One region of the Paenibacillus taichungensis genome, then DNA from elsewhere that is predicted to be linked to it. Evidence: predicted binding sites of a transcription regulator. Region 1 holds the regulator's gene; each other region holds the start of a gene.
What was found. The regulator Rex, encoded in region 1, represses fermentation and respiration genes when NADH is low (regulators of the CRP and FNR family bind a similar motif). The targets are predictions, from matches to a motif close to TTGTGAAATATTTCACAA.

Region 1 (5,235 bases):
CAAAAGCCGAACTTCCTTTCCCTATGACGATGCTGTCCTTGTAATTATCGGGCAAGCAAACTGTCAAATGCCAGCTGAGACTCACGCAGAATGCGCTCTTCATCCATCGTAAGACATTCGCCATGTTTAACCACTTGTTTACCATCCACCCACACATGCTCCACATCTTTGGCCGATGCCGAGTAGACCGTATGGGAAATCAGATCCGTATGCGGATAGAAATGGGCTTGTTCGATGTTCAACGCGATGAAGTCAGCCTTCATGCCAACTTGCAGAGCGCCTGTATTATTCAGGAATATGGATTTGGCACCATATGAAGTTCCAAGCAGAAGCGCTTCCCCTGCCGGCACTGCAGTAGGGTCACCAGATACACCTTTATGAATCAACGCAGCCAATCTCATCTCTTCAAACATATCCAGGTTATTGTTACTTGCTGGTCCATCTGTTCCCAGGGACACAGTCACGCCTGCTTTCAACAGATCAGGTACTCGTGCAACACCCGAAGCCAATTTCAGGTTACTACCTGGATTGTGGGAAACTGCTACATCATGCTTTGCGAGAATCTCGATCTCTTCATCATTCAGATGGACAGCATGTGCAACCAGAGACGGACGAGAGAAAAATCCTAGTTTCTCCAGATGTGCAACCGGACGCAGTCCGTAATCAGCCACGTTCTGGTCCACTTCGCGAAGCGTCTCAGACATATGCGTATGCAAAGGCAGATTCAGGTCATGAGCAACCTGTACCAGCTTCTCTATGTAATCTGGTGGGCAAGTGTAAGGGGCGTGTGGAGAGATTACGGTTGTAATTCTTCCGTCTGCCTGTCCATTCCATTGACGAGCAAATGCTGCGGACTCTTCCAGCTTACGCAGTTGTTCTTCTTCTGAGCAAAGTCCGATTACCCCACGTGCCAGAGCAGCCCGAACGCCGGATTGTTCCACCACTTTCGCCACCTGATCCATATGATCATACATATCCAGGAAAGCTGTTGTTCCGCCTTTCAACATTTCAAGAACGGATAGAGATGTACCCCAATATACGTCTTCAGACGTCATTTTGGCTTCCATTGGCCACATTTTCTCCTGCAACCATACTTGTAACGCGAGATCGTCTCCATGGCCTCTCAGAAGCGACATGGCCGCGTGACCATGCGTATTGATCAGACCCGGCAAGAAGAATAGTCCTTTTCCGTCCACCTTTGTCAGACTTTCGTCTCCTTCCGGCAATGTCTCACCAATATGCACAATCTTGTCATTCTCCACAACCATAAAACCTTGAACCACTTTCCAATTCGTACCCTCACTCACGGCAAATTTGCCGTTGTGAATGACCCATCTATTTGTCGTCATCTTCCTCGTCGTCCTTTCCATTCTCCAAGTAATAAGCCAGACTAAGCAAATCCGTCGTAAAATCGGCATGATGAATACGAATATGCGGCGGAGTCTTCAGAATCGTTGGCGCAAAATTCAGAATCGCTTCAATTCCTGACTCAATCAGTTGATCTGCAACATTTTGGGCTTCCGTATCCGGAACCGTGATAATACCTATACGAATGTTGTCTTTTTTGACCGAATCCGTTAATTCATTCATTGGTTGCACCGTCAAACTGTTGATTTGACTCCCAATCTTCGGACCGTAGGCATCAAATACAGCGACGATCTTCATGTTGTCTTTGAGATAGGCATTGTAATTAGACAAGGCATGTCCCAAATTACCTGCTCCGACAAGAGCTACATTGATCTGCTGGTCTATTTTTAAAATATGGCGGATTTTCTCAATGAGATATGAAACGTCATACCCGATCCCTTTACGACCAAAGTCACCGAAGTAAGCCAGGTCTTTACGAATCTGGGCAGGATTCAAATCCAGCCTCAGTCCCAGTTCTTGTGAAGAGACCGTATTGACTTCGCGCTGATGCAGTTCATTCAAATAACGCAAGTAAACAGGCAATCTACGCACCACGGCTTCCGAAATTTTATCTGATTTCATTCATTGCTCCCCCTTACAAAGGCCACGATAGATAGATGAAAAAGATGAGCACCCTGTCGAAAACGAGCAAAAAGATTACTGAGTTAAACAGGATGCTCGTTGTTATATAATGGATAATTGCTTTTATTCCTTTTAATTGCTTTACTCGCATATCCACGAAACAAAAATTATATTACTTAATTTTACCGCCAACCACTGGCGTCTTGCAATAATGGAAGCTACAGAGCGTATCTGTTTATTGTTGCTCTTCGGTCGGTCTCTCGAGCCATTCCGAAATACGAGGAACCATCTGTTCTGTGAGCATGTGCTCCATTTTAGGACCAGGTAATGAATATAAAAAGTACTTGCCATAATACGCTTCAATAACGCGTGTATCGTATACAATTACAATGCCTCTGTCTTTGCCTGTACGAACCAGTCTGCCAAATCCCTGTTTGAAACGGATGACGGCTTGTGGCACGGACAGCTTCATAAACGGGTTTTTCTTCTGCTGCTGCAAAAGCTCGCTCTTCGCTTCGACTAATGGATGATTCGGTGGCTGGAACGGCAGTCTGACAATCGCGAGACAAGTCAGAGCCTCTCCTGGAATGTCCACCCCTTCCCAGAAGCTGCTTGTGCCAAGAAGCACCGTTGCTTTTGCATCTTGGAAGCGGCGTGTAAGCTTGGAACGGCTGCCACTGTCCACCCCTTGCCCAAGCAAAGAAATATCATTGCCTGACAAGGCCTCCTTAAGTGGGTCATAGACCTGGCGCAGCATGCGATAGGAGGTGAACAACACCATCATACGTCCACGAGTGGCAATAGCCGTTTCCGCGAGGGAGTGCACGAGCATATCCACAAAGTGGGCATCGCCTACACTGCCCTTCACGCTTGGGAAATCACGCGGAATGACGAGCAGCGCCTGTTCTCGATAATTGAACGGTGACGGCAACATGGACGTTAACAAACGGTTATTCTCGGCAGCTTCCTGCAAACCCAGCTGTTCGATCATGAATTGAAATGATTTGTCAACGGAGAGCGTAGCCGATGTAAGCACAACGCTTTTCTTTTTATCAAAGAACATATCCTTCAATTGTGCACTGACATCGACAGGAACAGCATAGAGCTGAAGTGATTTACTGCGGAACTGGCCGCTGGCCTCCATCCAGTAAACGGTGTTGGCATCATCCATCCGCATGAAGAAACGCAGATTATCCTTAATCGTTGCCAAGTCCTTGAGCAGACCTGAGATATCCGTAATCAGACTATCGGACTGATAATCATCCTGATCTTCTTTCACTTCAAGCAGCAGCTTGTCGCCTTTACGAATCAAATCACCTAGAGTGACATAGATTTGGTTTTCAGCATCCTGCAATTCCTGCCATTTAGCTGGTTTTTGTGAAGGCTTCAGTCTAAGAGAGAATTGTCCTGTCTCGCCTGGAGAAGCATCGCTGCGTTCAGGCAGCAGGCCAAACAATGTATCACTTAGTCGATCCCACATCTCTTTGACTTCGACCGCAAGCGGGAACATCTGATCAATCATGGAGCCCCACTGTACCGAATTTTCGTGACCCGATAATTGAGAACGAAGCATCGGCAGTTGGCCATTACGGCTATCTTTAAACAGTCGGGTCAGAGTATGAACCAACGTGAAATATTTCATATGAAGACCCAGATGCTTACCTGCTACGTCCTCCAAATGATGTGCTTCATCGATGACGAGACTTTCGTAGGCCGGCAGCAGCTGATGTGCTGCTTTGACATCCGTAAATAATTTCGAGTGATTGGTAATGACGATATCAGACAGCCCGGCTTCATGTTTGGCCCGGTGATAGAAACATTTGCGGAACCAAGGACAGGAACGTCCAAGACAAGACTCAGACTCACTCTGTACCGTCTCCCAGAAGTCTCCTCCGCGCCCGCTTAGATTAAGCTCCTCGTCGTCTCCAGTCTCCGTCTGAGTAAGCCAGACAATCATCTGAGCCGCTGTAAAATAATCCTCTTTCGGTGTAGCGAATTCACGTTTATTGATTTTGTGCTCAAACTTACGCAGACACAGATAGTGCCCACGTCCTTTGAACACTGCTGCCTTGAACGGGAACGGAACCACCTGGGTCAGCATAGGAATATCCCGCTCTCTCAATTGCTCCTGCAGGTTGATGGTATGTGTGCTGACCATGACTTTCTGTTCCTGTTTCACACTTTCATAGATGGCAGGCAGCAAATACCCAAGTGATTTACCTGTACCTGTTCCAGCTTCAATCAAGAGATGTTTCTCTTCATCCAAAGCTTGTCGTACACTGCTGAACATCTGAGTTTGCGCCTCACGCTCCTCATAATGGTCCAGCGTCTCCTTCAGGTTAGCTCTAACCTGATCCATGAACTGCTCAAAACTTACGCCTTCCAGCGGATTACCTTCTCGCTCATCGCGTGGTGAGCCTATATCGGTCCAGTCACTCACGTTCAGGGCGAGCTGGCGGTAATACGTATGACCATCCAGATCCTGAATCGGCTCTGCTTCCTTCTCAGTACGCATTCCATCAAAGAACCAACCCAAGTCACTGTCTTCCGGCGCAAACAGGTCACTGAGGCGCTGAATCGTGATCAGCGGCAGTGCACGCAGCTCATCGAGGCACTTCAGTAATACAAAAGCTGTTGCGAGAGCATCACTGTCTGCCTGATGAGGGCGGTCATGCTGAAATCCGAATTCCGAAGACACATAACCGAGTTGATAAGACCCCAGTGACGGAAACGTGATCTTCAGGAAATCAATCGTATCCAGAATCCGTCCGGTAAATGGCAGATAACCGCATCGATCGAGTGCATTTTGAAGAAAATGAAAATCAAAAGCAACGTTGTGTCCAACAAGAACAACATCGTCAAGCAGCGGAACCATCTCCATCATCATCTCTTCCAATGAGGGAGCATTCGCCACATCTTCATCAGTAATACCGGTTAACCCCGTAATAAACGGAGGAATCGGTACACCTGGGTTCACATAAGAACTATATATTTGAGTTATGCTGTAGTCATGATCTATGATGGCAAGTCCGGCCTGTATTATCTCACCGTCGGACTGCGTGCCGGTTGTTTCGAAATCCAATACGGCAAATTTCATTGCAATGTACGGTCCCTTCCATTCCAGTCTATGTTACAGCATAGCAAAAAAAAGGGCATTTGAAAATTAACTGACAAAAAAGCGGTGTCCCCGCCGCTATGCCAGAGGAGGGAACACCGTCTTTATGCCGCCGAATTGGCCTTAATTTA
Region 2 (5,235 bases), 2.1 Mb from region 1:
TTCTTCTTCCTGTTCAGGCTCAAACGTACGCCTTGGCGGAGCAGGTGTGAAGTAGGAGGTATCCACCGCATTGGGAATAAGCACGACCTGACTGGCATCCGCAAACGTACAAGCAGCACGGCAAAAGGTCTGAAAATGGGAATCGACCGACACGATGCGTACAAGTCCATCCAGTGCCAGCTGAATATGCTCAGCAACTTGCTGCTTGGTTTCGAGTGGCAGCGCGGGACGATCCCAGTTAATGCCATGGCAGATACCGAGGCTGCCCGGCTTGTAGGCAATGGGCTGCCACAGGCAGCTTGCATAGATCACAGGCCCTCGCGCTGCGGCAGCCATTCGGGCAAAAGCTTCGGGTACATCATTCATATCGTAGGCATACCCATATACATCGATCTGTTCCGTGCGGGTATGAAAAGCTTCAAAATAGGACAACTGATGAACCTCGGGGATATGTCCCAATCCGCGGATTACACTGCACAAATCAAGAACGTAACGCTCCAGACCGCCCCCGAACACCCGGCTGAATTCCCGGTTATATCCATCGGTGAAGCTGTGTGTCAATATGCTGACCACGCCCATCTCACTGCTCCTCCTTCCACAGAATCAGTCGGGGCTCCGGATCAAGAATTGATTCATAGTGTTCCAGGCTGCCCCACTCGCCGTGTGGATCAATTCGTTTATAACGCAAATATTTCCGAACCCGATCCTCCAGACTTCCTGCCCAGCCAAGATGCTGGACTTTCAATTCTGTTGTGATTCCGGGCAGTACAGTGCAGGGTAAAGGGAGGCGAGGCACATGATGATTTTGCTGAGGATAAAAGTAAGGATAACCCGGCATATATCGAACCAGAGAAGCGGTATGCCGTCGGTGAAGTCCCCAAAGCTCATCTTCCCGATAGTGAGTTCGTCCGCCCCACATATCGTAGAAGCGGAAAGCGATCCAGTCCGCATGGTCCTGGTTAATCAGAGCGCGTATCGCTTTCTTCGCTTCCGTGCTGTATAGCTCATCGGCATCAACCGAGAGCAACCAATCCGGCGAGGTACCTGCTGCTGCTTGCCATAGTGCATTGCGTAATCGCCATTCCTCCGCAAATAACGGCTTTTCCAGCACTTCCAGACGAACGACCTTGGGATAGGCTCTGCATATATCGGGTGTTCCATCTGTGCTGGCATCGTCCACAATGACGATCTCATCCACAAATTCACTTAAATCGTCCAGCACTTCCTCCAGATATCGCCCTCGCTCGTTACGTACCTGAAGCATGGCGGTCAGTTTATTGCCCTGACTTTTACGAACCCGACGAACGGAAAACGGCTCTCTGAATAGGTCTGTATCCTGGTGTTTTGCAGCATGCTGCTGATCCCCTTGCCCCTCTGTTTCAACATGCAGCGATTCCAGCGTTTCCGTAGGAGTATGAGTTGTTTCGGATCGTATATCCTTATGCACCATCGGTCCATTCACATGTTGTCTACGCTTCTTTGGGTCCAGCATCATGGCACCTCCCCCAGCAATTGCTGGACGGCTTGATCCAACAAATCCATCTCGACGATTCGTGCAAGTGCATCTTCATCCTCCAGTGCCGTCTCCAGAAATTGTCTCACCGCCCCGTGACGTTCTCCGCGCAAAGCCAGAGCTAGACCCGATAATTGCCGATAATCCTGTCGGCTGGGGCTATCCTGAATATCCACTGCATGCACCAAATCTAATGCATCTTCCACACGTCCAGTCTCCTGATAGATACGAAATTTCCAATGCCGTGCCGTTTCGCCTCCGAGTTCATCCAAAATGTGCAATGCGTTTCCATAATCATCATTCAGACGCAGCAGTTCTGCCCGGACAAGCTGTTCCTCTCCGGCCTCCAGCCAGCGACAGAGTTGTTCATAATGGTGCCGTTCCTGCTCGTTGCCTGCGCTGATTCCATACACCTGCAACGCATTCTCGATTTCCCCGGCCCTTGCATGAATGGCGGAGAGGAATCGATAGTGGGAGCTTACACAATCATTGCGCCCGTTTAATACCGCGTGGGAGAAGGCCTCCTTGAGTGAAGCAGCCGCTCTGGAATCCTCTAGCACATATTCATAGGCTGCCAGCAAAAAGGAAATCGTCTCATGCGCTCCAGCTTTGGACCGAAGCTGACGATAGAAGTCGGCCCGCACACTACATTGCAGCTGGGTGACCGTATCCTGAACACCCGAGAGGGTCTGTCGCAGCGCATGCAGGAATAGCAGTTCATAGTCCCGGAGAGGGACCTCGAGGTCATCCTTTTGCATGACACCAGCAGGAGAGGTATCCTCTCCATTCAGCCAGATGGCGCGTACACCCTGGAATACCAGCTTCATGTAGCGTGTTTCTGAAGTGGTGCCCACCAGATCGGCGATACCGACCAGTCTTGAAATACAGCTCTCCCATAAGGGGGACTCGGCTTCTTCACCAACCGGCTCGGGAAGAAGTACAATACAGAGCTCCGGATGGAGCGAGGCTGTGGCGGTAAGCCAGTAGGGATGAGCAACCACAGCAACCGTACGGGGCTCCTGCAGCAATTGTTCTGCTTCGGGAAGCGTGATGACGGTGATATTCGCAGGCATTTCCTCGGAGCGCTCCAGACTGCTGACATAGTAGACAGGCCCTTCCGCAACCATCAGAGCAGCGATGTCTGGATAGGGAAAAGCAGACCATCCTCCCTTCCGGGGGAAAAGAATATAACGAAAGGCAGACAGGTCCGTACTTGGCTCTTCTGCATCTACCCCTTGATGAGGCTCCGGGTCCGGGATCGGAGACAGCTCTTCCATCGATGAATCACCTCACTTGATTTACATTTTGTCCGTTCACGGATTGAAGCATCACCACCTGATAAACATCAGATTGGCGCTGCTTTGAATGATATCAATGAATCCAATAATTCAATATGTAATGCCCATTTTGCCCAGCGTATTTTATGCCTGACACTAACATATGGGCGTTCCGTCCCAAACATGAGCATCTTCCGTGAATAGACGAAGCTGGCAAGCTCAAAGATTAGGTTTATTTTTTTCTATTGTGTGACCATCGTCACTTTTTTTTGCTGTCATGGCAGGGTTTGTGATAATTGTCACATGTATAAAATAGTCTATCTGGCACAATACGTTCATCAATACGTGTTTGGCTGACAGAAACGGAAGAAGGGGCTTCAATGTCAAATACGAAAACTGCGATATGAACAGAAAGAAGGGGTAACGGTATGGATCCGATCATGTTATCGCGTATCCAATATGCGCTCACAACGATTTTCCATTTCTTTTTTGTACCGCTGTCCATCGGTCTTGTGCTGCTGGTAGCCATTATGGAGACGTTGTACGTAGTGAAGGGTAAGGAAGTTTACAAAACGATGGCCAAATTCTGGGGCAAGCTGTTCCTGATTAACTTCGCCGTTGGTGTAGTCACAGGCATTCTGCAAGAATTCCAGTTCGGCATGAACTGGTCGGAGTACTCCCGTTTTGTCGGGGATGTATTTGGTGCGCCACTGGCTGTAGAAGCCTTATTGGCGTTTTTTATGGAGTCTACCTTTATTGGACTCTGGATTTTCGGATGGGATCGTTTGTCCAAAAAAGTGCACCTAGCTTGTATCTGGCTGGTATTTGTCGGCACATTCCTGTCTGCGCTCTGGATTCTGGCAGCCAATTCATTCATGCAGCATCCGGTTGGCTTTGAGATTAATAATGGCCGCGCCGAGATGAATGACTTCTTTGCACTGATTACGAATGGTCAACTGCTGGTAGAGTTCCCGCACACGATTTTTGGTGCCCTGATGACAGGTGCATTCGTCGTAACCGGGATTAGTGCCTACAAGTTAATGAAGAAGCAGGATGTGGAAATATTCCGCAAATCGTTCAACATTGCCATCATTATTGGCCTGGTTTCCTCACTGGGGGTTGCCTTCTCGGGTCACTTCCAGGCGCAATATCTAGTGGAGACGCAGCCAATGAAAATGGCAGCCAGTGAAGGAACATGGACGACGACGGAAGACCCTGCACCATGGACCGTGGTAGCCTTTATCGACCCGAACAAACAGGAGAATTCCGGCGAAATCAAAATCCCTGGATTGCTCAGTTATCTGTCCTATAGCAAGTTCTCTGGCAGTGTCAAAGGCATGAAGGAATTGCAGGCGGAGTATGAGCAGACGTATGGTCCAGGAGACTACATTCCTCCGGTACGGACGACGTTCTGGAGCTTCCGCATCATGATTGCTGCGGGTGGCTTGATGATTCTGCTTGCTTTATACGGTACCTATCTGGCGATGCGCCGCAAGTTGGAGGGGGCAGGAAAATGGTTTATGCGCTTGATGGTGTTTGCCATTTCCCTTCCGTTTATCGCCAATACGTCGGGTTGGATTATGACTGAGGTGGGAAGGCAGCCGTGGACAGTATTTGGTTATATGACAACCGCAGCCGGGGTATCTCCGAACGTAAGCGCAGGCCAGATTTTGTTCTCCACCATTGCTTTTACAGCAGCGTATACGGTTCTCGGCATTGTGATGGTCTACCTGTTCGTTCGTGAAATCAAGGCAGGGCCATATGCAGTCGAAAAGCCGGAGGAGCATGATGAATCGGCCGATCCGTTCGGCGTGGATGGGGGTTATTCTGTTGTCACTAAGTGAGTTGTGGTTTTTGCTGATTGCCGTCTTGTTTGTTGGTTTTTTCTTTCTGGAAGGTTTTGATTTTGGTGTGGGCATGTCTACTGCAATGATTGGAAAAACGGATCGTGAACGTCGTACCCTGATCAACTCGATCGGTCCGTTCTGGGATGGCAATGAAGTATGGCTGATTACGGCAGGGGGTGCAATGTTTGCAGCCTTCCCGCACTGGTATGCCACGCTGTTTAGCGGGTTTTATCTACCGCTGGTCGTCGTGCTGCTGGCCTTGATCGGACGCGGAGTTGCCTTTGAATTCCGCAGCAAAATGAGACATGAACGCTGGCGCAAAACATGGGACATCATCATTGTAGTCTCCAGTGCGTTACTACCATTCTTGTTCGGCGTTGTTTTCGCTACCTTGATGAAAGGCCTGCCTATTGATGCGCAGATGCAGCTTCGTCCCAGCTTCCTGGACATCGTCAATCCGTATACGGTGGTAGGTGGGTTGAGCGTAACGTTGTTGTGTCTGGTGCATGGTCTGCTGTTTGCTTCCTTGCGGACCGTCGGAGATCTTAGAGAACGTGCCCTGAATATGGCCAAAAAACTGATGCTGCCGCTGGCCGCG
Region 3 (5,235 bases), 1.9 Mb from region 1:
CAGTAGGACGTATACAGATCCGTCGTTTCAAATGAAGACGTCGCAGGCAGCACAATATCTGCGTATTTCGCCGTATCCGTCATGAATAGGTCATGGACTACCGTAAACAGATCTTCCCGTGCAAAACCTCGCTCCACCCGCTCGGTATCTGGTGCCACCACCAGTGGATTGCTGCAGTAGACCATCAACGCCCGGATCGGCTGCTCTGCTTCCAGTAGCGCTTCGCCAATCCGGTTCATGTTCACCACGCGCGGCTCCGGGTTCTGCCGCAGCTCAGGACGCTCGAGCGCATCGCTATTGGTGCTCGCGTAGCTGTTGGTACGAATAGCGCCCCCGCCGCGCTTCAGCCACTGCCCTGTAATGGCAGGCAGACAGGCTACGCTGCGGACGTTCATGCCACCGTTGTCGTGATGCTGGAGGCCATTGCCGATATGAATATGGGCTGCCTGTGCGTTGCCATACAGCTCAGCCAGCTTCACGATGTCCGCCTCCGGCACGCCTGTAATACGTGCAACGCGCTCCGGGGTGTAGCTGCGGACATGATCACGCAGTGCCTCATGGCCCACGGTATATTTTTGCATAAAAGCCTCATCCGTCAGTCCCTGCTCGAACAATACATGCATTAATCCGAGTGCCAATGCACTGTCTGTTCCGGGGTAGAGTGGAATGAACCAGTCTGCCCATTGGGCGGTCCGATTGCGATGGACATCAATAACGACGATTTGGGCGCCCTTTTTGCGGGCTTTCTCGGCCAGAACAACCTGATGCATATTGGTGCTGACGATGTTGCCTCCCCACACCAGAATGACATCCGCATGCTCTGTATCCTCGGGCAAGGTTCCCCGGTTCGCACCCATCGTATATTTCCAGCCGGTATTTCCCGCTGCATTACAGATAGTCTGTTCCAGCTTGCTCGCACCTAGCGCATTGAAAAATCGACGATCCATGCCATCCACACCAAGAATGCCCATGTTTCCATAGAAGCTGTAGGGCAGGATGCTCTCCGGTCCGTAGGTATCTGCCAGCGAACTAAATCTCGCCGTAATCTCGCCGATGGCTTCGTCCCAACTGATTCGCTCGAACTGGCCTTCGCCCTTGGCTCCGATGCGTCGCATCGGATATTGCAGCCGCTCGGGGTGATACACCCGCTCCGTCATATTTCGGACTTTGTTACAGATGGCGCCTTTTGTAATCGGATGGTCCGGATTGCCCACGACCTTCACGATCTTACCGTTCTCCTTATGAAGCAGCAGGCCGCAAGTATCCGGACAATCGAGCGGGCAAACTGCCGGGAATACGCCATTCTCCTGATCGATCATATACAAGTTCCTCCCCCTTCAAAGTTATCCTCATATCATATCTTCTTCATGGTAATCGCGTAAAGAGAACAGTCTTTTTTACTGCCACAACCGCTCCAATTTTTTTTCAAAAAAAATCTTTTTCCCCTTGATTCAATCTCGAAATTCAAGGGTAAATTAAAAATAAGGCATTAGGCTAGTGTTTCCCCACTTCCTCCTCATGCCATATCATGGACCACTCCCGAAATTCGCCATGAACAGGTTTCGTTCCCCCGAACCTTGTCATGGCGAATTTATTTTGCGTGCATACTTTTACATAAAAAAAAGCGACTCCTCTCCCGCCCATCACAGCAGACAGCCATGACTTGAACGAGATTAGATTCGCCAATTTCTGTTGCTATTTTGTTTAACTTCCCTGTTCCTGTTTAACTTCGCACTCGTCTTTGCAGGCTTATCGTGGTTACAACGCTACTCGATTACTCGAAAAAATGTCGCTACGCCTGCTTGCTCCACATCGGTCTGGCTTCTGTCTCCACAGGCTGGGCCACCGCCATTGCCACCTCAGGCTTCACTTCCGGCTCATGCTTGCGCAGGTACACCATCCAGTAAGCAGCCGCCACAAATAGCGCCCCTCCCGTCAGGTTGCCAAGCCATACCGGAATGAAATTCATGATGTATTGCCCCCACGAATAATGCCCTTCGAAGATCGCCGCAGGAATCAGGAACATGTTGGCGACAACGTGCTGGAATCCAATAGCCACAAAGGCCATCGTTGGGAACCAAATGCCCAGTACTTTTCCACTCATCGTATCCGATGCGTAGGACAACCATACTGCGAGAGCTACCAGCCAGTTACACCCGATCCCGGATATAAAAGCCTGAAGGAAGCTGTCGTCCAGCTTGTGTCCAGCCATATCCACTACTTTGGTCAAATAGGCACCTTCTGCCGTCAGACCGAGCACATGCCCAAATGCATAGGCCACAAAGAGCGCTCCAAGGAAATTACCTATCGTCACTAAGGTGAGATTCTTCAACATGTTGCCCGCGGACAGTTTACGTGCAATCGTCGCAAGTGGGACGGCCATCATATTACCTGTCAGCAGTTCCCCACCGCCAATCAGCACCAATATTAATCCTACCGGGAACACTGCTGCACCAATCAGATTAACCAAGCTGCCCCACTCGGTCGGAGCAGAGGCAATAACCCGAATATCCAGCAGAAATCCGAGCGCAATAAAAGCTCCTGCCAGAAAACTGAGTATCAATACGGAGGACACCGGATTTTGAGCTTTCTTCATCCCCGTATGCGCCGTATATTGTGCAACCTCAAGAGGTGTTTTTGCTGCCATAACGATCCTCTCCTTCACAGTTCATGAACATCATAATTCAACTTGTTTGGTTGATATGTTCATTGTATCGCGAAGGTTTCAAGAGGTTTGTTACTTTTATCACAAAGTCTGAAAACTACATTTTAATATTTCCGTTATGTCTTGTTTGATGTGCTGAAAAAGCAAAAAAAGAACTACCGCAGAATGAATGCGGCAGTTCTTAGATATTATGGTTAAACCATCGCTGGTGTTTTTACTTCTACTGGAGGCAACGCCTGAAGACCAGCCGAGTTCAGGAAGTTCCATGGTTTGTTGTAATGTGGTTGGAAGAAGAAGTCGATGAAGGCCAGCTCATCTACCGTCATGTTGTTCTGGATGCAGACAGAGATCGTATTGATCGACTGTGTCAGATCAGCTTGTGACATGACCTGCGCACCAACAATGCGGCGCGTAGCCTGTTCATAGATTACTTTGAGCAGCAGCTTCTCTGCTGTTGGCATGAACTCTGGACGGTAAGCATCTTCAAGCGTTACAGCTTCAACCACCAGACCCTCATCCGCAGCAGATGCTTCCGTCAGACCTGTACCTGCAATATTTTGCTCATAAATTTTAATACCTGATGTGCCTTGTGTACCCATGTACCGTGTCGTAGGACGAACCAGGTTCCGTGCTACGAGTGTACCCATCCGCACCGCGTTGGTTGCCAGTGGAATGTACGCAGCCTTGCCGGTTGGATTGTAATGAATTGCACAGCTGTCTCCAGCAGCGAAGACGTCTTTTTGGCTGGTTTGCATATATTTATCCACGATGATTGCGCCGTTTGACAGCATATCCACTTGGCCTTTGAGCAGCTCCGTATTTGGACGGAAACCAATGCACAGAATAACGAGGTCTGTATCAAACTCTCCTTTGGATGTAATGACCTTGTTCACTTTGCCATTCTCTCCGGTAAACTTCTGAACAGTTTGGCCCAGTGCCAGCTTGATGCCGTGTCCAGTCAACGTTTCTTCAATGGCATCCGTAAACTCGGGGTCGAGATATTTGTTCAAGATCCGGTCCACGCTATCGATCAGTGTAACTTCCTTGCCGTTCATTTGGAAAGCCTCCACCAGTTCAATGCCGATATAACCTGCTCCTACCACGGTAATACGTTTGGCATGTTTGGCTTTCTCAATAATCGTGTTGGAATGGTTATAGTTTTTGCAAAGTAAAATGTTATCCATCTCGATGCCTTCCAGCTTCGGTACGACAGGCCATGAACCCGTGGTCACGATCAGCTTGTCGAAGGTATCTTCGAATTCTTCCCCAGTTTTCAAGTTTTTAGCCTGAAGTTTGTGACCCACAGCATCTACTGACGTCACTTCATGAAGCATTTTGGTAACGACACCGAGCTCGGCCAGTTGGTTTGGCGAAGAATAGAACAGTCCGTCTGGATCTTTCACCACGCCACCTACATAAAGCGCAATGCCACATGATAAGAAGGAGATGTTGTCATTGCGCTCATACACTGTAATGGTAGCATCCGGGTACAATTTGGCGGTGTTAACGATGGCTGCGGTTCCTGCGTGTGTACATCCGATAACTGCGATTTTCATGATAAGGTTCCCCCTTGGAGTATATAAATAAAAAATTGAATATAACGTCATTGTGGTTGTGAAATATTTCACTTCTAAACGAACAGCGCTTATGTGATTTATTTCACTTTATACACTCATTATAATGTGATATTTTTCACATTGCAATAGGTTAATCAAAATAAATTCGTCGGATGTGTTTTTCTTTACGATCAGGCGAGTCATCGACTCATCTTCATTGACTTCAGTTTTCCCTGCTTATGGCTGGTTTATGCTCAAAATAAGCATAGTAACTACCGCGGAGACACGTATATGGAGAGGATGTTTCGTACTAAAAATTGTATCAAAAAAAGCCTGTCCTCCAATCTGGAGGCAGGCTTCTTCGTTCATTCATTTTATACGCCAAGCAGCTTTTCAATCTCTGCAGTCATGGCTTCAGGGGATTCTTTTGGTTCAACACGCCCTACAACTTCACCCTCACGATTCACGAGGAATTTGGTGAAATTCCATTGGATGCTATTGTCTTCGCCAACACCAGGTTGCTGCTCACGCAGATACTTGAACAAAGGATGTGCATCTTCACCATTTACGTCGACCTTGGCAAACACCGGGAAATTAACACCATAGTTGATTTGACAGAAGGATTCTGCTTCCTCACTGGTACCCGGCTCCTGGCCGCCAAACTGGTTACAAGGGAAACCCAGTACAACCAAGCCTTGATCACGATAGCGATCATAGAGCTTCTGCAATTCACCGTATTGTGGAGTCAGCCCACACTTGCTAGCAGTATTGGCAATCACCAACACTTTGCCTTGATACAGATCGAGTGGAACTTCCTGATTGGCGGTCGTTACCGCCTGATACGAATATACGGACATGACTGATTCCTCCCATGAGTATGATGTAGGTTGGGCTGCTGTATGTATGTACCCAATGACCATGCGGCACACAGCCTGTCTCTATATTATAGACCTGAGGCGATTAATTACCAAATCTGTGATTAAACCCTGACCGAGTTCATTGGTAGAAGTAATC

Region 2: a site for Rex is predicted at 3,078-3,095, ahead of ACR1R9_RS28915 (cytochrome ubiquinol oxidase subunit I). Genes of this name have one in related genera too.
Region 3: a site for Rex is predicted at 2,735-2,752, ahead of ACR1R9_RS29625 (formate/nitrite transporter family protein). Genes of this name have one in related genera too.

The regions. Positions count from the first base shown of each region.
Region 1 is NZ_CP194720.1:1,571,301-1,576,535, reverse strand. It holds gene ACR1R9_RS07325 (DUF5590 domain-containing protein) at 1-3, opposite strand, end outside; gene ACR1R9_RS07320 (amidohydrolase) at 45-1,349, opposite strand; gene ACR1R9_RS07315 (redox-sensing transcriptional repressor Rex) at 1,336-1,989, opposite strand; gene dinG (ATP-dependent DNA helicase DinG) at 2,225-5,086, opposite strand; gene ACR1R9_RS07305 (tetratricopeptide repeat protein) at 5,228-5,235, opposite strand, start outside.
Region 2 is NZ_CP194720.1:6,396,300-6,401,534, forward strand. It holds gene ACR1R9_RS28900 (glycosyltransferase family 4 protein) at 1-579, opposite strand, end outside; gene ACR1R9_RS28905 (glycosyltransferase) at 581-1,495, opposite strand; gene ACR1R9_RS28910 (hypothetical protein) at 1,492-2,790, opposite strand; gene ACR1R9_RS28915 (cytochrome ubiquinol oxidase subunit I) at 3,219-4,634, shown strand; gene cydB (cytochrome d ubiquinol oxidase subunit II) at 4,618-5,235, shown strand, end outside.
Region 3 is NZ_CP194720.1:6,576,061-6,581,295, reverse strand. It holds gene ACR1R9_RS29630 (molybdopterin-containing oxidoreductase family protein) at 1-1,319, opposite strand, end outside; gene ACR1R9_RS29625 (formate/nitrite transporter family protein) at 1,793-2,647, opposite strand; gene ACR1R9_RS29620 (FAD-dependent oxidoreductase) at 2,860-4,221, opposite strand; gene ACR1R9_RS29615 (glutathione peroxidase) at 4,596-5,078, opposite strand.